2 regions of the Mycolicibacterium celeriflavum genome follow, and region 2 is predicted to be linked to the other one. Evidence: predicted binding sites of a transcription regulator. Region 2 holds the regulator's gene; the other holds the start of a gene.

Region 1 (11,571 bases), 680 kb from region 2:
GGTCTTTGCGCAAGCGGGTGTCCGGTTCATCGGTGTCGGCGATCGACTGCTCCACCGACTTCGTCCGCCGAGCCATCGCGCGTCCTCCCGTTGAGTGCCGTGCCCGCAATGTAGCTAGTACTGTGCACCCGATGGGGCGGAGTTATAAACACGTCGCCGTCATCGGGGGCAGTCTGGCGGGAATGTGTGCGGCGCGGGTGCTCTCCGACGTCAGTGAGCGCGTGACGGTTTACGAGCGCGACGACCTGCCCGACGGCCCGGCGAATCGCGCCGCGGTACCGCAGGGCCGACATGTCCACCTGTTGATGGCGCGAGGCGCCGACGAGTTCGAAAAGCACTTCCCGGGCCTGCTCGCCGACATGTTGGCCGACGGTGTGCCGATCCTGGAGAACCGGCCGGACTGTATCCACTTCGGCGCCGCCGGCCATGTCCTGGGCACCGCGCACCGGCTGCAGAACGAGTTCACCGCCTACGTGCCGAGCCGCCCACAACTTGAATGGCAGATCCGCAAGCGCGTGAAGAACATCGACAACGTCGAGATCGTGCACGCCGCCGTCACCGAGCCCACCTACGACGCTGCGCGCGAACGGGTGACCGGCGTGCTGCTCGATTTCGGGCAGACCGTCGCCGCCGATCTCGTCGTCGACGCCACCGGCCGCGGTACCCGGCTGCCCGGGTGGCTCGAAAAGTGGGGTTACGAACGTCCGGCCGAGGAGACCGTTGACGTCGGCATCGCCTACACCAGCCATCAGTTCCACGTCCCGGAGGGTCTGCTCGCCGAAAAGGTCGTGGTCGCAGGCGCTTCGCGGGCACAACCGCTCGGCATCGGCATGCTGTTCTACGAGGACGGCAACTGGAACGTCACGACCTTTGGTGTCAGCAAGGTCCAGCCGCCGCAGAACGTCGCGCAGATCCTGGACCTTGCCGACGAGATCCTGCCCGCGCACGTGTCCGCCGCGCTGCGTCAGGGGACTCCGCTGGGCGAGATGGCGTTTCACCGCTACCCGACGAGTCGTTGGCGCCGCTACGACGATCTCCGACGCTTCCCCGCCGGCATCTTCCCGTTCGGCGACGCCGTCGTCAGTTTCAACCCGACCTTCGGCCAAGGCATGACGATGACGGCGATCCAGGCCGGAAACCTGCGCACGGTGCTGGAATCGGGCGACCCCGATGTCGCGGGCCGACTGGCGAAGGCCACGGCGAAGACGACGTGGCCGGTCTGGGTGATGACGGCCATCGGCGACCTCATCCTGCACAACGCGACCGGCAAGTCGAAATGGTGGTACAAGCCGGTGGGCGGGCTGTTCGATCAGTTCCTCGGTGCGGCGGAGACCGACCCCGTTCTCGCCGAGTGGTTTCTGCGCCGGTTCAGCCTGCTCGACAGCCTCTACATGGTTCCGTCGCCGCGGCTTGTCGGTCGCACCATCCGTCACAACATGCGGTTGTGGTGGGCCGAGAAACGGGCCGCCGAGAAACCCGTTCCGGCCCCGCAATCGGCATGAGCGCCCGGTGCGCGGTACCTGTCCCGGTAATTTGGTAGCCATGACGAGGACGCGATGAGCGCGGGTCTGTTCGGTCTTCTCGACGACGTTGCCGTGCTGGCACGGATGGCGGCCGCATCGGTCGACGACATCGGCGCCGCAGCGGGCCGTGCGACAGCCAAGGCCGCCGGGGTGGTCGTCGACGACACCGCGGTGACACCCCAATACGTGCACGGCCTCACCGCCGACCGCGAACTGCCGATCATCAAGCGGATCGCCATCGGATCGCTGCGCAACAAGCTGCTGTTCATCCTGCCGGCCGCCATGCTGCTCAGCCAGTTCGCGCCGTGGCTGCTGACACCGCTGCTGATGGTCGGTGCCACCTACCTGTGCTACGAGGGCGCCGAAAAGGTGTGGGGTCGCGTGAGCAAGCACGGCGGACACGACAAGCACGCCGCCCCCACCGCCGCCATCGGCGTGGACGCCGAAAAACAGATGGCCGCGGGCGCGATCCGCACCGACTTCATCCTGTCCGCCGAGATCATGGTGATCGCGCTGAACGAGGTGGCCAGCGAACGGTTCTGGCCGAGGTTGATCATCCTGATCGTGGTCGCGATCGTCATCACGCTTGCCGTCTACGGCGTCGTCGGGCTGATCGTGAAGATGGACGACATCGGGCTGCGCCTCACCCAGCGCTCGTCATCGTTCGCACAGAAGGTGGGCCGCGGCCTGGTCGTGGGGATGCCAAAACTGCTCGCGGCGTTGTCGGCCATCGGGACGGTCGCGATGCTGTGGGTGGGCGGTCACATCCTGCTCATCGGAACCGACGACGTGGGCTGGCACGCCCCGTACGGGCTGGTCCACCACGCAGAGGACTTCATCCATCACGCCGTGCAGGGCGTCGGCGGCGTGCTGGCATGGTTGACCAACACCGCGGCGTCGGCCGTCATCGGATTGATCGTCGGCGCGGTGATCGTGGCGATCATGCATGTGTTGCCCTTCGGCAAGCGCACCAAGGACGACACGCCCCACTGAACGGCGCGCTCTAGATTCCGACAGTGGCGCGGAACAGTTTCGTCGGCTGCGTCGCGGCGAGCCGGATCGGTCCCTCGTCGGCCGACACCCACGCCGCCGATCCCTTGTTCAGCGTGACCGTGCCGCCCTTGGCGTGCACGACGGTCGAGCCTTCGGTGCACAGCAGGATCTGCGGACCGTCGTGTCGCGTGGGCGCGTCGATCTCGTGGCCGATCCGGTCGCCGTCGATGTGCAGCACCGACACTGCGAACTCGGGCGCCGGGGTGCGGTACACCGACTCGATACCGTCATCGACCTCCTCGGGCCGGACCACCACGTCGTCGGCTGGCGTGAAGTCGAGAACACGCAACAACTCCGGCACATCGACGTGCTTGGGGGTGAGCCCGCCGCGTAACACGTTGTCGGAGTTGGCCATCACCTCCACGCCCACGCCGTTGAGGTAGGTGTGCAGATTGCCCGCGGGCAGATAGATACCTTCGCCCGGTTTCAACGTGATGCGGTTGAGCAGCAACGAGGCCAGCACGCCCGCGTCGCCGGGATATCGTTCGCCGAGTTCCAGCACCGTCTTCGCTTCAGCAGCGAATTCTCTTCTGCCCGAACGAACATAGTGAATGGCCCCGTCGATCACGGCGGGCACCAGCACGTCGAGGTCGGGTTGCGGCGCGGTGATCCATGTGGTGAACAACGCGCGCAGTCCGCCGGCGTCGGGTTGGCCGGAAAGCAGGTTGACGTACGGGTCGAGGTCGGTGACCGCGAGCGCTCGCATCAACTCGATGCTCCCTGCGGCGGGCCGGAATCCCGCCAGCGCCTCGAACTGGCTCAGCGCGACGATCAATTCAGGCTTGTGGCTGGGATCGCGGTAATTGCGGTTCGGCGCCGACACGGGAATGCCGAGCCTGTTCTCCCGTTCGAAACCCTCCAGCGCCTGTTCGGCGCTGGGGTGCGCCTGCAGCGACAGCGGTTCGTCTGCCGCCAGCACCTTCACCAGGAACGGCAGCGTGTCGCCGAACCGCGCACACACCGCCGCACCCAACTGACCCTCGGGGTCGTCGCGCAGTGCAGCGAGCAGCGAGCGCTCCCCGTCCTCGGTCTCCAGCATGGCCGGATCGCCCGGGTGCGCACCGAACCACAATTCCGCTTCAGGATGCGCTGTGGGACAAGCCCTTCCGGTGAACTCGGCAATGTCGGTGCGCGAACCCCAGGCATAGGTCCGCACCGCTCCGCGTAGCAGGTGCACTTGGCTAACCTCGAACTAGTTTCAGGTACACGGCGGTCATCTCCAGCCGGACGGCCAGCATCGCCAGCTGTTGTTCCAGACGTCCCGCCGCCGACGTCGCGTCCGGAACGGCCGCTCCCTCCGGCAGTTCCGGCACGTCCTGGGCGCTGATCACGTCGACGTCGTCCAGGTCGGCGGCTCGGGCGACGACGGTTGGCCGCTCCGCTTCGGTGGTGAGCACGAACGTGCGCACCCGCGGCGGAAGTGGACCGTCGATCTGCTCATCGTGGAAGATCGACCGCTCGCGGTCGGCCGCCGACGTGCCCCCCATGCCACCGCGCAGCGCCACCAGTGCGTCGGCCAAGCCGACGGCGGCGACCACCCGATGGGCGATCCGCAACAGAATGGCGGCACAGTGCCCGGCCACCGCGAGTGTCGCCGCGCTGTCGCCGGCGAGCACGACATCGCGGTCCGACATCTGCTCGGCCAGCGTCTTGGCCGGATTGGTGAACAGTTCCCGGGCGGCGCTGTTGCGAAGCGCCTCGGCATCGAGTTCGTCGGCCAGCGCCGCCAGGTCGACGTGCATGGCCGGATCGACGACGCTCAGCGTCGCCAACCCCACGGCGAGGTAGCGCACCAGGCCGAATTCGTCGGGCACCCAGACCCGCGGCGCCAGCACCACGGCCCTGCCCGCGGCGACGTCACGCAACGGGCCTTCGTTCGGCGCGGCGACAACCACCCGAGCCCCGCGCCGCACCCCGCTCGCGGCGGCGTTCACCAGGGCGGGATCCCCGGGGTCGTCGCCCGCGACGATCAGCACGTCCAGCGGACCGATCCACGGCGGCACCTCCGCGGCGACGACGATCGGTGCCGCCACCGACGCGCCGAACGCCGCGGCCAGCACCGACCCCGCGGTCTCCGAGTTTCCGCGCCCGGCAACCCAGATCAGGGTGCGTGGCGGGCCGTCGGCCCGTAACGATTCGAGTTCTCCCTCGTCCAGCGCGGCGGCGGTGGCCCGCACCTGGGCGCCGGCCGTTGCAGCCGCGCGCAGCAGACCTTCGCGGTCGGCGGCGAGCAGACCGTCGACGTCGTCGAGGTTCACCACCGCGGCCGAGGACGGTGGGCCCGCGCTCACGTGGCCGCCTCGGATTGCGAAGGAACCTGCGCGCGAACCGTCCTGGAGATCTCGCGGACGATCGCGTCGACCTCTTCGGTGCTGCGGGCTTCGACATTGAGCCGCAGCAGCGGTTCGGTATTCGACATGCGCAGGTTGAACCAAATGCCCTCACCCAGGTCGACCGTGACCCCGTCGAGGTGGTCGATCGAGTGGATCCGGGAGCCGAACGCCTTGAGCACGTCGTCCACACATCGCTCGGCGTCGGTGACGGTGAAGTTGATCTCCCCGGATGCCTCGTAGCGCTGGTAGTCGGCCATGAAATCCGACAACGGGCGGTCCTGTTCGCCCAACGCGGCCAGCACGTGCAAGGCCGCCAGCATGCCGGAGTCCGCACCCCAGAAGTCGCGGAAGTAGTAGTGCGCCGAATGCTCGCCGCCGAAGATCGCACCGGTGTCGGCCATCAGCGCCTTGATGTAGGAGTGCCCGACGCGGCTGCGCACTGGCGTACCGCCCCGCTCGGTCACCAGCTCGGGCACTGCCCGCGAGGTGATCAGGTTGTGAATCACCGTGGCGCCGATCTCCCTACCCAGTTCCCGCCCGGCCACCAGCGCGGTAACCGCCGACGGCGACACCGGATGCCCCTTCTCGTCGACGACGAAACACCGGTCGGCGTCGCCGTCGAACGCCAACCCGATGTCGGCGCCGGATTCGACGACGTACTTTTGCAGATCGGCCAGGTTGGCCGGGTCCAGCGGGTTGGCCTCGTGGTTGGGGAACGTCCCGTCGAGCTCGAAATACAGCGGCGACAAGGTGATCCCGGGAATCGGGCCCAGCACCGCGGGGGCAGTGTGGCCGGCCATGCCGTTGCCCGCGTCGACGGCGACCTTCAGCGGTCGAAGCTCCGCCAGGCTCACCAGCGAGCGCAGAAACTCGCCGTATTCGCCCAGCACATCACGGTCCGTCACGGAGCCGGTCGCGCCGTCGTAGCCCGGCACGCCGGCGATGATCTCGTCGGCGATGCTCGACAGGCCGGTGTCCTTACCGACGGGTTTGGCGCCGGCCCGGCAGAGTTTGATGCCGTTGTAGGCCGCGGGGTTGTGGCTGGCGGTGAAGATCGCACCGGGGCAGTCGAGAAGTCCGGACGCGAAGTACAACTGGTCGGTCGAGGCGAGCCCGATCCGCACCACGTCGAGGCCCTGCGCAGTCACTCCGTCGGCGAACGCCGACGCCAGCGCCGGCGAACTCGCCCGCATGTCGTAACCGATCGCCACCTGCGACGCGTCGTCGCGGATCAAGCGGGCGAAGGCACCGCCGACGTCGGCGACGAACTGCTCATCGAGTTCCTCTCCGACCAGGCCACGCACGTCATAGGCCTTGATGACGCGATGAACAGCCGCGGCGGGCCGTGACATAGAACTCCTTGTGACGTGGTACTGCTGGCGCCAGCCTAACCGTCGGTGAAGGCGTACACGTGAACTAGTCAGTGGGGTCGGGCAACACCCGCAGATGGCCCCGGCGACGGCCGTTGGACTCCGGACGCCTGGCCGGCGGCGCCATCAGGGAGCCGCCGTGCGCGCCGGTGACCGGATCGGAGAAGCCTGTCGCGACCCCGTTGATCGGCGGAGCGAGGTCGCGCCCCTCGCGCACCGCGTCCGCGAGCGCGACGAGATCGTCCTCGTCGGGATGCGACGGCAGCGGGCCCGCGTGCCGAACCAGTTCCCAGCCGCGCGGCGCGGTGACCCGGCCGGCGTGCACCACGCATAGGTCCCACGAGTGCGGTTCGGCCACCGTCGCCAGCGGCCCGACCACCGCAGTGGAGTCGGCGTAGACGAAGGTCAGCGTCGCGACGGCATAGTGCGGACACCCGGGCCTGCAGCAGCGACGGGGAACGTTCACAGCGGAAGGCTATCGTGGCCGCACCCTGCGCGACGCCGGACACGCGCAGCCTGCCGACGGCCGATCTCGAACCGTTACGATCTTGTTCACGCGCACGAGAGGAGCACCGACGCGGTGGCCAAGCGGCAATATCTGCGCTCACGCCGGGGCCGCGACATGCGCGGACCGTTACTTCCCCCCACGGTGCCGGGTTGGCGCAGTCGCGCCGAGCGGTTCGACATGGCGGTGCTGGAGGCTTACGAGCCGATCGAGCGGCGTTGGCAGGACCGATTGACGGCGCTGGATGTGGCGGTCGACGAGATACCGCGCATCGCTCCGAAGGATCCCGACAGTGTGCAGTGGCCACCGGAGGTGATCGCCGACGGGCCGATCGCGCTGGCCCGGCTGATCCCGGCTGGTGTCGACGTTCGAGGTAACGCCACGCGGGCGCGAATTGTATTGTTCCGCAAGCCGATCGAGCGACGGGCCAAGGATCTTGTCGAACTCGAGGAGCTGCTGCATGAGATTCTGGTGGCCCAAGTCGCCACGTATCTGGGCGTCGAGCCTTCGGTCATCGACCCGACGATCGACGACGATTGACCGCTCGGGTCAGATGATTCCGCGCTTCAGTCGACGACGCTCGCGTTCGGACAGGCCGCCCCAGATGCCGAAGCGCTCGTCGTGCGCCAGCGCATACTCCAGGCACGCGTCGCGCACCTCGCAGCCCTGGCAGATTCGCTTGGCTTCGCGCGTCGAGCCACCCTTCTCGGGGAAGAATGCCTCGGGGTCGGTCTGAGCGCACAGCGCGCGCTCCTGCCACAAGTCGTCTTCGGGTGTAAGCGCCGGCGCAGCATCAATTGGGTCTGGCACCAGACTTAACTGGGGACGCCGGGGCGTCTCGACGGGTGCCGGTCCGGAATTGGCGTGCGGGGCGCTGTCTACTGAGCCGAGGAATCGGTTGTCAAACCGAATCAGACGATCGAAATCGCCGTACTCAAAAGACATCTTCGGCCTCCTCACCTGGTTTCGCTGATCCCCTATAAGCGCCCCACCGGAACGTGGGACCCATTCAATTCGAACAAGTGATCGAATCTCGGTCTGCGGCACCGAAACCGGATGGCCTACCGGGAAATGACACTGGTGTGATTACACACGCGTGAGCAGTCCTGGTCAAGCGTTAGAACAGGAATTCATACCATTCCGTGATCGAAATGCGGCGAGTCGTGACCTCGGCGTGTCTGTCACATTCCGCGAATCTCCCCGGCCCCCCAAGGATTGAGGCACTCCTGGACGAACCGAATTCGCTTGGACGGCCTACGCTCGGTCGATGTGAAGGTCACGGTACTCGTCGGCGGCGTCGGTGGCGCCCGCTTCCTGCTCGGTGTGCAGCACTTGCTGGGTCTCGGGCAATTCGCTGACACGAAAGTTGCTGCTGTGACTGATGATTCTACTGAGCATCAATTGTCTGCTGTGGTCAACGTCGGGGACGACGCGTGGATGTTCGGGGTGCGCATCTGCCCCGACCTCGACACGTGCATGTACACCCTCGGAGGTGGCATCGACCCGGAGCGCGGTTGGGGACATCGCAACGAAACCTGGCATGCCAAGGAGGAACTCGCGGCCTACGGGGTGCAACCGGACTGGTTCGGGCTCGGCGACCGGGATTTGGCGACTCACCTCGTGCGCAGTCAGATGCTGCGCGCCGGTTACCCGCTGTCGCAGGTGACCGAGGCGCTGTGCACCCGGTGGTCGCCGGGCGCGACGCTGCTGCCCGCCAGTGACGACCGCAGCGAAACCCACGTCGTCATCACCGATCCCGGACCCGGCGACCACGCCGGTGAAAAACGCGCCATCCACTTCCAGGAGTGGTGGGTGCGGTACCGCGCGAAGGTGCCCACTCACAGCTTCGCTTTCGTCGGCGCCGAAAAGGCCACGGCGGGGCCCGGCGTCGCCGAGGCGATCGAATCCGCCGATGTCGTCCTCGTCGCGCCGTCCAACCCGGTGGTGAGCGTCGGCGCGATCCTGGCCGTTCCGGGGATCCGCGGCGCGCTGCGGTCGACGCCGGCACCGGTGATCGGCTACTCCCCCATCATCGGCGGAAAGCCGTTGCGCGGTATGGCGGATGAATGCCTGTCGGTGATCGGCGTGGAAAGCACGTCGGAGGCCGTCGGCCGGCACTACGGCGCGCGCTCGGGCGTCGGGATCCTCGACGGCTGGCTGGTGCACGAGGACGACCACGCCGACGTAGCCGGTGTCGAGGTCCGCTCGGTGCCGCTGCTGATGTCCAACCCCGCGGCAACCAGCGAAATGGTGCGCGCCGGACTGGATTTGGCCGGCGTGAAGCCATGACCGAGCATGGAACGGCCGCCGCCGTCGAACTGCTCCCGGTGCCCGGGTTGCCGGAGTTCCGGCCCGGCGACGACCTTGCCGCGGCGATCGCGGAGTCTGCGCCGTGGCTGCGCGACGACGACGTGGTGGTGGTGACCAGCAAGGTGCTGTCGAAGTGCGAGGGGCGCATCGTCGACGCCCCCGCCGATCCGCAAGAGCGCGATGCCCTGCGGCGCAAGCTCATCGACTCCGAGGCGGTTCGCGTACTGGCCCGCAAGGGCCGCACACTGATCACCGAGAACGCGATCGGTTTGGTTCAGGCCGCCGCCGGAGTCGACGGATCCAACGTCGACTCCGCCGAACTCGCGCTGCTGCCGATCGACCCCGACGCCAGCGCGGCCGCGCTGCGCACCGCCCTGCGGGAGCGCCTCGGCGTGAGCGTCGGCGTCGTCGTCACCGACACCATGGGCCGCGCGTGGCGCAACGGGCAGATCGACGTGGCCATCGGGGCGGCCGGTCTGACCGTGCTGCACGGGTATGAGGGGTCGCTCGACCGGCACGGCAACGAATTGATTGTCACCGAGATCGCGGTCGCCGACGAAATCGCCGCGGCCGCCGATCTGGTGAAGGGCAAGCTGACCGACATCCCGGTCGCGGTGCTGCGGGGCCTGCAACTGGCAGACGACGGTTCGACGGCGCACAAGCTGGTCCGGGCCGGCGAGGAGGACTTGTTCTGGCTGGGCACCGAGGAAGCCATCGCGCTGGGCAGGAGTCAGGCGCAGCTGCTGCGCCGGTCGGTGCGCCGGTTCTCCGCGCAGCCCGTAGCGCCCGAGCTGGTGGAAACCGCTGTCGCCGAGGCGCTCACCGCGCCCGCACCGCATCACACCCGACCGGTGCGCTTCGTGTGGTTGCAGGATCGGGGCAGACGGTCGGCGCTGCTCGATCGGATGAAGGACAAGTGGCGCGCCGATCTGTCCGCCGACGGCCGGCCCGCCGAGGCCGTCGAACGTCGCGTCGAGCGTGGCCGAATACTCTATGACGCACCGGAAGTCGTCATCCCGTTCATGGTGCCCGACGGTGCGCACAGCTATCCCGACGCCGACCGCACCGCCGCCGAACACACGATGTTCACCGTCGCGGTCGGCGCGGCGGTGCAGGCGCTGCTGGTGGCGCTGGCCGTGCGCGGCGTCGGCAGCTGCTGGATCGGTTCGACGATCTTCGCCCCGCAAGTGGTCCGCGACGAGCTGGGGCTGCCCGATGACTGGGAACCGTTGGGCGCAATCGCGATCGGCTACGCCGACGCGGGGGCGCCGTCGGGCCCGCGGCCGCCGGTACCGACCGACGGTCTGCTGGTACGCAAGTGAGCTTGCACGCATCGGCGGTCGATGCGCTCTCTTGTTGGCAGGCACCCGATCCCGCACAGGACACGCTGCGGCACGCGGTGCTGGCGTTCCTGGCGGCCAGGCCCGACGGATGCCTGCGGGAGTGTGCGCCCGGACACGTCACCGGGTCGGCGCTGGTCGTCGACCACACCGGCACGCATGCTCTTCTCACGCTGCACCCGCGGTTCGGGCGGTGGCTGCAACTCGGCGGGCACTGCGAGGCCACCGACCCCGATATCGTCGCGGCCGCGTTGCGGGAGGCCACCGAGGAATCCGGCATCAACGGGCTCACGATCGACCCGACGCTGGCGGCGTTGCATGTTCATCCGGTCACGTGTTCGCTGGGGGTGCCCACCCGCCACCTCGACATGCAGTTCATCGTCCATGCCCCCGCCGGTGCCGAGATCGTCGCGAGCGACGAGTCGTTGGACCTGCGCTGGTGGCCGTTGGACGCGTTGCCGCAGGACTGCGACTTCGGGCTGACGCAACTGGTGGCGGCGGCCCGCTCCCGGTGATTTCGGTGTAGTCCGTCGCGCTGACCGCGACCAACTACACCGAAATCGCTCAAACGTCGGTCGAGAAGCGGACGCCGCCGTCGGGAATCGTGACCCCCGGCCACACCCGGGCGCCGCGCAGCAGTTCGCAGCGTGCGCCGATGTCGGCGCCGTCGCCGATCGCGCCGTCACGGATCAGGGCGCGCGGGCCGATGCGGGCGCCGAAGCCGACGATCGAGCGTTCGATCACCGCACCCGCTCCCACCCGCGCGCCGTCGAAGATGACCGCACCGTCCAGCCTTGCGCCACCGGCGATTTCGGCGCCCCGGCCGACCACGGTGCCGCCGATCAACAGCGCCCCGGGTGCGACGCTGGCGCCGTCGTGCACCAGTTTCTCGCCGCGGTGTCCGCCCAGCGCCGGCGACGGCGCGATGCCGCGGACCAGGTCGGCCGATCCCCGTACGAAGTCCTCCGGGGTGCCCATGTCGCGCCAGTACGTGGCGTCGACATAACCGCACACCCGAAGACCGTCGGACAGCAGTCCCGGGAACACCTCGCGTTCCACCGACAGCGCGCGGCCCTTCGGGATGCGCTCGATGACCTCGCGCTTGAACACGTAGCAGCCCGCGTTGATCTGGTCGGT
Region 2 (11,571 bases):
TCGATCCTGGTGGCGCACGGGGAGCTGTCCGAGGAATGGTGGAGCGTTGCGCAACGTTAATTGGGGTGCATGAAAAGTGATCTCCGTGCGAATCTCTATTCGCCCATGACGTATCCCGATTTCCCGATCCGCGACACCCCGAGCGCGGGTGAGCTGGCCCTCGAAGACCGCACGGCGCTGCGCCGCGTGGCCGGTCTGTCGACCGAACTCGCCGATGTCTCCGAGGTCGAGTACCGCCAACTGCGCTTGGAACGCGTTGTGCTGGTGGGGGTTTGGACCGAAGGCAGTGCGGCCGACGCCGAGGCCAGCCTGGCCGAGCTCGCCGCGCTCGCCGAGACCGCCGGCTCCGAGGTGCTCGAAGGACTGATTCAGCGACGCGACAAACCGGACGCCTCGACCTACATCGGCTCGGGCAAGGCCGCCGAACTGCGCGAGATCGTGCTCGCGACCGGCGCCGACACCGTGATCTGCGACGGTGAGCTCAGCCCCGCCCAGCTGACGGCGCTGGAGAAGGCGGTCAAGGTCAAGGTGATCGACCGCACGGCGCTCATCCTCGACATCTTCGCCCAGCACGCGACCAGTCGGGAAGGCAAAGCGCAGGTCACGCTGGCGCAGATGGAGTACATGCTGCCCAGGCTGCGCGGCTGGGGCGAGTCGATGTCCCGGCAGGCCGGCGGTCGCGCCGGCGGGGCCGGCGGCGGCGTGGGTACGCGCGGTCCCGGTGAGACCAAGATCGAGACGGACCGTCGCCGCATCCGCGAGCGGATGGCCAAGCTGCGCCGAGACATCAAGGACATGAAGAAGATCCGCGATACGCAGCGCAGTGGCAGACGCCGCAGCGAGGTCCCGTCGATCGCCATCGTCGGATACACCAACGCGGGCAAGTCGAGTCTGCTCAACGCGCTGACCGGCGCCGGGGTGCTGGTGGAGAACGCGTTGTTCGCCACCCTCGAACCGACAACGCGCCGAGGCGAATTCGCCGATGGCAGGCCGTTCGTGCTGACCGACACGGTAGGTTTCGTCCGCCATCTGCCGACCCAGTTGGTGGAGGCGTTCCGCTCCACGTTGGAAGAGGTCGTCGACGCCGATCTGCTGGTGCACGTCGTCGACGGGTCCGATGCCAACCCGCTCGCCCAGATCAACGCGGTGCGCGAAGTGGTCAACGACGTCGTGGGAGCCGCTCCGGCGACATCGAGCGGGGCCGACCACGACGGCACCCCTGCGCCGGAACTGTTGGTGGTCAACAAGATCGACGCCGCCGACGGTCTTACGCTGGCGCAGTTGCGCCGCGCCCTGCCCGATGCCGTGTTCGTTTCCGCGCGCACCGGTGACGGGTTGGACCGACTAGAGCAGCGGATGGCGGAGTTGATCACGCCGACGGACACGACGGTCGACGTGACGATCCCGTACGACCGCGGCGATCTGGTGAACCGGGTGCACGCCGATGGGCGGGTGGACGCCACAGAGCACACCGCCGAGGGCACTCGGATCAAGGCTCGGGTGCCGGTCCCGCTGGCCGCCGCCCTGCGCGATTACGCGACATTCTGAACCGTTCTCACACGCGAAAGGGCGCAGAGGGATTCACCCCTCTGCGCCTTTCCTGTGGTACGAACTAGTCCCGTTCGCCGTCTGGCCGCTGTTCGGCCTCTTGACGCTTCTCAGCGGTTTTTGCCGCGGCGCGGGCGCTCTCGGCTTCGGCTTCCTTCTGAGCGGCGTTTCGCTGGGCATCCGCCTTGTCCTGCTGCGCTTGCCCCTCGCGGTACAGGTCGTCACGGCCCGCGACGGCGCCGAGCACCTCTTTGGCCTTGCCCTTCACTCCTTCGACGACGCCCTTGACGGCTTCCTCGGGTCCACTGTTGTTCTTGTCGGACACTGCGGGTTCCTCCCCTTCGGTTCAGTAGTGGCCTCGGAGTTCCCTGACGACGTTGTCCGCCAAACGAAGAGTGGGCTAGGTCACACGCCCTTGCCGCAGGATGTCGAACCATTCCGCTGTCCCGGTTTCTGCTTGCCGCGTCGGCGATCGTCTGCGTCGCCGGACGGACGACGTCGATCAGATGAGCGCACCGCCGTGGCCGAAATCGTATTCGTCAGAAACGCATGCGGAATTGATCATCGGCGACCCGAAATTGCTGGCTGGCTACGCATATATGAGCGATATCGCGTGGCAAGAGCCACCATCGAACGGCACGCGCAAACTATTTGTGGTTTGCACATCACGGTGGATGGGCGAACTCATCGGCCGCGGGCCATGGTTGTTCCGAGACAAATCCGAGCGGCACGGCGGGGTTATCCATAGCGAACGGGCTATTGGCGGGTATTTTCTTTCCGAGATCGGCGTGTTCGTTGGTTATTGACGTCTGCTGACAACACAGTTGACGGGCGCGAAATCTTCGAGCGAAATTTCGTGCCGACCAGGGAGGACGAATGATCGGGCAGAACAGCCGGGGCACGACGGTGTGGGGCCGGATGGTGATCGGTCTGCTCGCAGCCGTAGCCCTGGTCTTGGCGCCGGTGGCCAGCGCCACGCCGGAATCCGATGCCGCCAACGCCGCCATCACGGCCGCCTGGGAAGCCAGCGGCGGCGACGGTGGCCCGCTGGGTCCCAAACAGGGTGATGTGTACCCGGCGGGTGAGGGCTTCGCGCAGAACTTCGCCAGCGGCAAGATGTTCTTCACGCCCGACACCGGCGCGCACTACATGCGCGGCGCGATCTTGGAGAAGTACGAATCGCTCGGCGGGCCCGCGGACAGCGACCTGGGTTTCCCGACCATCGATGACGTGCCCGGGCGCGCTCCGGGCAGCTTCAACACCACGTTCAGCGCCAGCGACAAGCCGGTGATCTTCTGGACGCAGGAGACCGGCGCAAGGGTGGTGCGTGGCGCGATCAACGCTGCGTGGGACAAGTTGGGCGGCTCGACGGGAGCGCTGGGAGTGCCCGCTGGCGACGAGACCTACCGCGGTGACCTCATCTCCCAGAAGTTCACCGGCGGCGAGCTGACGTACAACACCCGCGACAAGACGTTCACCACCGTGCCACCCGAACTCGCAGAGCAGTTGACCGGTCTGCAGGTGCCAGGCGATCCGATCTCGCAGATCAACGCGGCCCGCCGCGCGGCCGGTGGCCCGCTGGGACCGCTTGGCGCCGCGGAAGGACCGCCGTATCAGATCGGCGAGGACGGCCTCGGGCAGAACTTCGCCGGCGGCAAGATCTTCTACAGCCCGGCCACCGGCGCGCGGGTGGTCACGGGCCAGGTTCTCGCCAAGTACGAAAGTCTGGGCGGGCCCGAGGGAGAGCTCGGGCTTCCGGTGTCCAGCGAGGCCGACGGAGGACTACCCACCGCAAGTCGCGTGGCGAGGTTCGCCGCCGAAGACAAGCCGGTGATCTTCTGGACGCCGGACCATGGCGCGGTCCTGGTGCGCGGCGCGATGAGCGCAGCCTGGGACAAGCTCGACGGCGCCGAGGGCAAGCTGGGCGCACCGGTGGCCGATCAGACCGAGAAGGGCGATGTCGTCACGCAGCGGTTCACCGGCGGGGTGGTCTCCTGGGACCGGTCGTCCGGCGAATTCAGCACCGAGCCGGCCAATCTGGCGGCCGGGTTGGCCGGCCTCGAGGTGCCCGCCCAGCAGACCCCCGAAACACCCGGCGCGCCACAGGCCTCGGACTCCGCCGGCGACAACGGCTGGTTCCAGTGGAGTTGGTGGTGGCTGCTGGCGATCGTCCCGGTGCTCGTGCTCGTCGCCCTGGTGGCGTTCGCGGCCATGCGCAACCGCCGCCGCGGTGCCGACGATCATCCCGGCTTCGACGACGACTACGGCCGGTACGGCGGCGACGGCGAGCAGGTCTACAGCACGGTGGGGGCGGGGGAGCAGGCGTCCAGCGGTGGCGACTACTCGGCGGCGATGTTCGGCGACCGCTATGCCAGCGAAGGGCTTGGGGCGCTCTCGCCGCCGGGGGAGCCCGCCAGCTCGGCTGTCGACCCCTGGGGAGCGGCGCAACGCGGTGACGATGCGGCAGCGCCGGACCACATCGACGAGGGCCTTGGCGAACGGACTGACGAGCCAGAGGAGAACCCGGACAACGTCGATACAGCGCCGACGCTGATACCGACGGCCGTCGAGCGCGATACGACCGGTGGACCGATCGAGGGCGAGACCTCCGCCGAGCCCGATACATTCGCCGAACCAGTCGAACACGAACCCGAACCGGAACCGGAACCCGAACCGGAACCGGAACCGGAACCCTTCCAACGGGATGCACTGACCGACACCGGCCGTCACGCCAAGATCATCGTCGACGAACCGGAAGTGCCGAGTCCCGCGTTCCGCCTACCGCTTGGCGGTTCCGACGAGGCGCCCCAGGGATACGCGATCAAGGCCGACACCCAGTCCGGCCGGTACTGGTTGCCCGGCACCGCCGGCTACGACGAGGTGCGCGCCGAAATCTGGTTCTCCAGCGAGGACTTCGCGCGCACGAACGGTTTCGTCAAAGCCGACTAGATCTTCCGGATGACGGTGACGACCTTGCCGAGCACCGCGGCGTCGTTACCCGGGATCGGATCGAAGGCCGGGTTGTGCGGCATCAGCCACACCTGACCACGCGTGCGTTTGAACGTCTTGACCGTGGCCTCACCGTCGATCATCGCGGCCACGATGTCGCCGTTGTCTGCGACGTTCTGCTGACGCACGACCACCCAGTCGCCGTCGCAGATCGCCGCGTCGACCATCGAGTCGCCGACGACTTTCAGCAGGAAGAGCGAGCCCTCACCGACCAGCTCGCGCGGCAGCGGGAACACGTCCTCGACAGCCTCTTCGGCGAGGATCGGCCCACCGGCGGCGATCCGCCCGAGCACGGGCACGAACATCGGCTCCGGTAGCGCGTCGGAGCCCGCGACATCGGTGGCGACGATCGCGGTCACTGCCTCGTCGGCACCACGCACGTCGACGGCGCGCGGGCGGTTGGGGTCACGCCGCAGGTAACCCTTCCGCTCCAGGGTGCGCAGTTGGTGCGCCACCGATGATGTAGAAGTCAGCCCGACCGCGTTGCCGATCTCCCTGATGCTCGGGGGATAGCCGCGTGTTGTGACCGATGACCGGATCACATCGAGAATTGTGCGTTGGCGTTCGGTGAGCCCAGGGTCAAGTGCCCGCCCCCCGCCGGTGCCGTCCGGAGTACCGCTGCTGGAGTCCATGACGCCGAATGTAACCCTCAGCACCCGATTAATCAAACATGTGTTCGAGGTGTGTCGGCTGCCGAAGTCGTGCGCAGCACGACGGATCTTTCTGTCGGTGGGGTGCTTTATCGTCTGCAACAGTTCGATCACATGTTCTATAAATCGAACGCATGAGCGAGTATGTTCGAACACAAGAGCGAAAGCAGCGGACCGGAAGGCATCACGATGACGATTCTCGAAACCCCGGAAGTTCAGGCCCCGCCGACGGCCAGGCCCCGTATCAGGCCTGCCTACGATCGCAGGCGGTCGCGGTCCACTTGCCCTGGCGGAGCATCGGTGCGTTACAGCGGTACAGGCGTGCTGATGTCGCGCGCGTCGCACCGCCGGCGGCCGATCACCCCGGGCACCACGGTGCTGCTCGCGTTGGTGGCCGCTGGGATCACGGTTTGGCTCGGCCTGGTCGCACAGTTCGGCGGCGTGGTCGGCACCAGCCCGGCCGCCGTTCCGGATCGGCTCGCGGTGGTTCAGGTGCAGAGCGGAGAGAGCCTGCACCAGGTGGCGCAGCGGGTGGCGCCCGACGCCCCAGTGGGTCAGGTGGCGGACCGGATTCGCGAGCTCAACCAGCTCGACTCGGCTGCACTGGATGCCGGGCAGACGCTCATCGCCCCGGTCGGCTGACCGTCGGCCGGCTCGCGGAAGGCCTGCCGCGCAATCGTGTTCACCGAAAGATCGTCGGCCTACGTGCCGATCGCCCCGGTCATGGGCTTCCGGAACGTGCCGCAGGTACGCTCAGAGAGGTTCGAGTTGGTCGTTTGTTGGCGCGGCGAAGGAGCGGTGATGCACTGTCCGTTCTGTCGTCACCCCGATTCACGAGTGGTCGACTCGCGTGAAACCGACGAAGGCCAGGCGATCCGACGGCGCCGTTCCTGTCCCGAATGCGGAAGGCGGTTCACCACGGTGGAGACCGCGGTGCTGGCTGTCGTCAAACGCAGCGGTGTCACCGAGCCGTTCAGCCGCGAAAAGGTGATCAAAGGCGTACGTCGAGCCTGTCAGGGTCGGCAGGTCGACGACGATGCGCTGAATCTGCTGGCGCAGCAGGTCGAGGACAGTGTGCGCGCCGCCGGTTCACCCGAGGTGCCCAGCCATGAGGTCGGCCTGGCCATTCTGGGGCCGCTGCGGGACCTCGACGAAGTGGCGTACCTTCGGTTCGCGTCGGTATACCGCGGGTTCACCTCGGCGGAGGACTTCGAGCGCGAAATCGAGGCACTGCGCGCGCACCGCAATTCACCGCAGCCGACCGCCAGCTGAGCGGCCGCGGAGGCGAAACTCAATCGATCTGCTTGACGCCGTCACTGACGACGCGGCCGGCGATGCGGACCCAGCCGTCGGCGCTCCACTCCGTGTGGATGTGCGAACCCTTGCCTTGAACGATCGTCAGGTCGCGGCTCAGGTAGTCGGTGATCCGGACGGCGGCGGCGCCGGTGGCCTCGTCCTCGGGCACGCCGAGGTCGGTCGCGAACATCCGTGACCGCACTACCCCTTGTTCCCGGTCGACCCACGTCCACAGGTAGTGGTTGACGTCGTCCGGGTAATCGGACGGGTCGACAGCGAGAAGGTCGTCGACGGAGGCGACGTCGTGGACGGCGAATTCCGGCGCCCACTCCGCCCGCGCCCTGACCGAGGTGAGGTCGTCGGTGTATGACACCTGCACGATGCCGGCATGAACCCTCAGCGTGTGAATTGGAGTGCCTCGTTCGCGAAGCCACCAGGCCGCACCGACCGTCGGATGCCCCGCGAAGGGCAATTCGACGGCCGGCGTGTGGATGTGGGCGTGCGCGGTGCTGGTGCCGGGCGACGGTAGGTCGATGAATATGGTTTCGCTGTAACCCAATTGGGCGGCTATCCGCTGCCGGGCGCCCGCGTCGACGGCGCTGGCGTCGACGACGCCCAGCGGGTTTCCGTAGTTGCCGTCGGGGTCGGTGAAGACCCGCAGCACGGTGACGTCGATGGCCATGGGGCCGATGCTACTTCTTAGCGGCGTCACAGCGGCGCCGCCGCAGTCGATGCGGCGGTCAGGTGGCGCTGCGCTCGTCGGCGCCGATCGCGTCGAGCACGGCGACCCGGGTGTCGACCGAGCCGGAGATCGTGCCCTGGTTGACGCCCGCCCGTAACAGCCCGCGCAGGTACTCCTGGTCGTAGACCGCTGGTTCGGTGCCGTCGATGAACTTCTCCACCACCTCGACGAAGCGATCGGGGTCGTCGTGGAACGGGAAATGACCGGAGCCCTCGAAGATTTCCAACCGCGAACCAGGCATCGCGGCGTGCGCCATCCGGGCGTGACTTACCGGTATCACGGCGTCACCGCTACCCCAGATCAACTGCACTGGAACCGATTGCGTCAGGTAGCAGCGGTCCAGCATGGTCACGACCTGACCGCGCCAATCCACCACGGCGCGCAGAGTGCGGGCGAACGCCGAAGACGCGGTCGGTTCGGGTAGGTCATTGAGAATGCGCAGCACTTGGGGCAGGTCGCGGCCCAGGCCGGTGGATCCGAACATCCCGCCGGCGATGCGGCCCACCGCCTGCAGTGTCGGCAGCACCAGCGGCAGACGCAGCAGTGCCAGCGCCTCACTGCCCATCGGCAGCGAAGCGAATCGCAGCGCAATGTTGACATCCTTGGTGACCCCGCCGGCTCCGACCAGGATGAGCCGGTCGACCAGTTGCGGGAACTGGTAGGCGAACTGCATGGCCACCCCGCCACCGAGGGAATGACCGATGACCGTCACCCGGTCGATGTCCAGGACGCTCAGCAGGTCGCGCATGCCGTTGGCGTAGGCGGCGACCGAGTAATCCGCGCGCGGTTTGTCGGATTTTCCGTGGCCCAGAAGATCGGGCGCGATGACCGTGAACCGCTGGGCGAGCTTCGCCTGCACCGCATTCCAGGTGGTGGAGTTGTCGCCGATGCCGTGGATCAGCAGGATCGCGGGCCCAGAACCCGCCACCCGGTACGCCCGGCGATAACCGTGGATGGTGCGGTGCTGCAGGATCGGCGTCAGTTCCCGTACCGGGCGTAGGTTCGGCTTTCGCGCGGCCATTGCGTCAACTTAGCTGGCGTTCGCGAGACGCGCTAATTATTGACGCTCAATGTCAAGCGACGTGGGCTAACCGGTGTCGTCGCCGTCCTGGAACGGATCCCCGGACTTCTTTTCGGCCTGCTGGGCGAGGAACCGTTCGAACTCCGCGCCGAGCTCTTCGCCGCTGGGCAGGTCCTCATCGCTGGCCAGCAGCGACCGGTTCTCCTGGGCGGCGATGAAGGCGTCGTACTGGCGCTCGAGCGCGGCCACCACCTGTGCGACCTCGGGGCTCTCCTCGACCTGCTCATTGATCTTGGTCAGCACTTCCGCGCCGGCTGCCACCAGGGCGTCCAGCGGGATGTTCAGCGACGCGTTCCTGGCCACCTCGGCCAGCAGCGCCTCTGCCGCGGCGGGGTAGTCGGTCTGCGCGAGGTAGTGCGGTACGTGCACGGTGAACCCGACGGCCTCGTGCCCGTGCTGCGACATCCGGAACTCGAGCAGGTTCGACACGCTGGCGGGAACCTGTACTTCTCCGACCCACGGCTGGTGGTCGGCGATGAGCTCCTTGTCGCTGGAGTGCGCCGTCATCGTGATGGGGCGGGTGTGTGGCACGGCCATCGGGATGGTGCCCAGTCCCACGACCCGGCGCACGTCGAGCCGTTCGGCCAACAGCCGCACGGCGGTGATGAACCGCTCCCAGCGAAGGTCGGGTTCGAGCCCGGCGAGCAGCAGAAATGGGGTGCCGACGCTGTCGCGCATCGCGTACAGGTTGAGTTCGGGGTCCTCGTAGTGGGTGAAGTGATCGGTCTTGAAGGTCATCAACGGACGCCGGGACCGGTAGTCCAGCAGCTCGTCGATTGCGAACGACGCCACCAGCTCGGTGTCGAGCGTGTCCTTGAGATGCTGGGCGGCCAACCGGATGGCGTGTCCGGCATCGGAGAACCCTTCGAGGGCATGGATCAGCACCGGGCCCCGGCCATCCGTCGAGGACAGTTGGGGTGCGGGGAACTCCAGCTCGTACATGCCGGATTGTTCCGGCTGGTAGCGCTGTTCGGGGTTACCAGGGTGTTCTGGGCTGTCAGCCATCGAGCCTCGCCTCCTCGCGGTGGTGCCAAGACAATCAATGCCTTCGTACCTGTGACAACTAGTCTCGCGCACGTTGCGTTCCCGTTGCCGGGCATCCCATGCCCGATCGGGCAGATTGTTTGCCGGCTCCGTTCGACGGCCATGGCCGATGCGGCTCGGCTCACGGCCGCACTCCTCAACGCGGCTCGTCCCTCGCCGCTTGATCGTCGCGCGGCTAGGTGCGGAACTGGTTGAGTGCCCGCAGCTTGTTCATCACGTCCAGCGCGGCGACTTTGTAGGCCTCGGAGAAGGTGGGGTAGTTGAACACCGCGTCGACCAGGTATTCGACGGTACCCCCGCAGCCCATGACGGCCTGACCGATGTGCACCATCTCGGTGGCGCTGGTACCGAAGATGTGCACGCCGAGCAGCTTCAGGTCGTCGGTCGAGACCAGCAGCTTGAGCATGCCGTAGGAATCGCCGGCGATCTGGCCCCTGGCCAACTCCCGGTAGCGCGACACCCCGACTTCGTACGGGATCGCGTTGCGGGTCAACTCGACCTCGGTGGCGCCGACGTAAGACACCTCCGGAATCGAATAGATGCCGATCGGCTGCAGATCGGTCATGCCCTTCGCGGGCTCGCCGAACGCGTGGTACGCCGCCAGCCTGCCCTGGTCCATCGAGGTGGCGGCCAACGCCGGAAAGCCGATCACATCGCCGACGGCATAGACGTGGTCGACCTTCGTCTGATAGTTGCTGTCGACGTCGATGCGGCCGCGCGCGTCGGTTTCCAGGCCCGCGTTGGCCAGATCGAGGTGTTCGGTCTGGCCCTGCCTGCCGGCGGAGTACATCACGGTCTCGGCGGGGATCTGCTTGCCGCTGGCCAGCGTGGTGACGGTGCCCGCCGCGCCGACGTCCACGGCCGTCACCTCCTCGCCGAACCGGAATGTCACCGCGAGGTCGCGCAGGTGGAACTTGAGGGCTTCCACGATCTCGGGGTCGCAGAAATCCAGCATGGTGTCGCGCTTCTCCACCACGGTGACTTTGGTGCCGAGCGCGGCGAACATCGACGCGTACTCGATCCCGATCACCCCCGCGCCGACCACGACCATCGTCGCGGGCAGCGACTTCAGGTCGAGGATCCCGTCGGAGTCGAGCACGCGGTCCTCGTCGAACTCGACGCCGGCCGGCCGGGCCGGTTTGGTGCCGGTGGCGATCACCACGTAATCGCCGCTGACCGTGGTGCGCTCACCGCGGGTGGGCTCCTCGACCAGCACGGTGTGCGGGTCAACGAACCGACCGTGGCCCTGGAAGAGGTCGATGCGGTTGCGTATCAACTGCGAGCGGACGACGTCCTGCTCCTTGCCGATCACGTGCGCCGTGCGTGCGAGCAGGTCCGCCGGCGTGATCTTCTCCTTGACGCGGTAGCTCGCGCCGTACAGCTCGCGCTGGCTCATGCCGGTGAGGTAGACGACCGCCTCCCGAAGCGTCTTGGAGGGAATGGTTCCGGTGTTCACGCAAACACCGCCGAGCATCCGGCCGCGCTCGACGACGGCGACCGTCTTGCCGAGTTTCGCCGCGGCGATCGCGGCTTTCTGCCCGCCGGGACCGGAACCGAGGACAACGAGGTCGTACTCCAGCATGGAACCCAAGGCACCCATAGCAACAAGGTGTACGCCGGTTGGCCGGATTCCGCAGGCCGACAGGCGGCAACCGGAAGCGAATTTCATCCCCAACCTCGAATTGATCCACAGCTTCGCCGGCCGCGACCCTCGACGGGCGCCCGCCGTCCGAGCCGCCGGGGAGGGTCGCCCCATGACGACCTCACCATCACCCGATTTCCAGCTGAACCGTCCCGCAGTCCTCATCGCGGCCCTGCCCGCCGTCCTGGGTTTCGTCCCGGAGAAATCCCTCGTGCTCGTGACCGTGGAGCGCGGCACGCTGGGATGCGTCATGCGCGTGGACCTCTCCGATGAGTTGCCCGAATCGGTCGACCACATCGCCGAGGTGGCCGCAGCGGCGCGACCGGACTCGGCGATTGCTGTCATCGTCGACGAGGACGGCGCCGGTTGCCGCCTGTGCAACGACGAGTACGGCGAACTCGCCGCGATGTTGGCGGCCGCCCTGGCCGAACGCGGCATCGAACTGCTCGCCGCGCATGTTGTCGACCGGGTCGCGGCCGGAGGGCGATGGCACTGCGCCGACGGTTGCGGCGAGGCGGGCATCGTGGAAGACCCGTCGGCATCGCCGCTCGCGATGGCC

Evidence for each region. Region 2 encodes LexA, which represses DNA repair genes until DNA is damaged. Its sites were predicted from a motif close to CGAACANNTGTTCG; they were not measured.
Region 1: cofD (2-phospho-L-lactate transferase) is a predicted target of LexA. The motif match lies at 7,800-7,813, and genes of this name have one in related genera.

Annotation. Positions count from the first base shown of each region.
Region 1 covers NZ_AP022591.1:2,061,427-2,072,997, forward strand. The annotation lists gene G6N18_RS10080 (amino acid permease) at 1-76, opposite strand, end outside; gene G6N18_RS10085 (FAD-dependent oxidoreductase) at 132-1,502, shown strand; gene G6N18_RS10090 (DUF808 domain-containing protein) at 1,557-2,516, shown strand; gene manA (mannose-6-phosphate isomerase, class I) at 2,527-3,753, opposite strand; gene G6N18_RS10100 (TobH protein) at 3,758-4,867, opposite strand; gene G6N18_RS10105 (phosphomannomutase/phosphoglucomutase) at 4,864-6,261, opposite strand; gene G6N18_RS10110 (DUF3499 domain-containing protein) at 6,326-6,745, opposite strand; gene G6N18_RS10115 (metallopeptidase family protein) at 6,902-7,324, shown strand; gene G6N18_RS10120 (WhiB family transcriptional regulator) at 7,334-7,597, opposite strand; gene cofD (2-phospho-L-lactate transferase) at 8,054-9,073, shown strand; gene G6N18_RS10130 (coenzyme F420-0:L-glutamate ligase) at 9,070-10,416, shown strand; gene G6N18_RS10135 (NUDIX hydrolase) at 10,413-10,949, shown strand; gene manB (mannose-1-phosphate guanylyltransferase ManB) at 10,999-11,571, opposite strand, start outside.
Region 2 covers NZ_AP022591.1:1,376,898-1,388,468, reverse strand. The annotation lists gene dapF (diaminopimelate epimerase) at 1-60, shown strand, start outside; gene hflX (GTPase HflX) at 106-1,548, shown strand; gene mbp1 (microaggregate-binding protein 1) at 1,613-1,873, opposite strand; gene G6N18_RS06715 (hypothetical protein) at 2,055-2,354, shown strand; gene G6N18_RS06710 (LGFP repeat-containing protein) at 2,425-4,497, shown strand; gene lexA (transcriptional repressor LexA) at 4,494-5,189, opposite strand; gene G6N18_RS06700 (LysM peptidoglycan-binding domain-containing protein) at 5,397-5,849, shown strand; gene nrdR (transcriptional regulator NrdR) at 6,009-6,479, shown strand; gene G6N18_RS06690 (PhzF family protein) at 6,499-7,185, opposite strand; gene G6N18_RS06685 (alpha/beta fold hydrolase) at 7,244-8,266, opposite strand; gene G6N18_RS06680 (proteasome assembly chaperone family protein) at 8,333-9,331, opposite strand; gene sthA (Si-specific NAD(P)(+) transhydrogenase) at 9,546-10,952, opposite strand; gene G6N18_RS06670 (DUF4192 domain-containing protein) at 11,125-11,571, shown strand, end outside.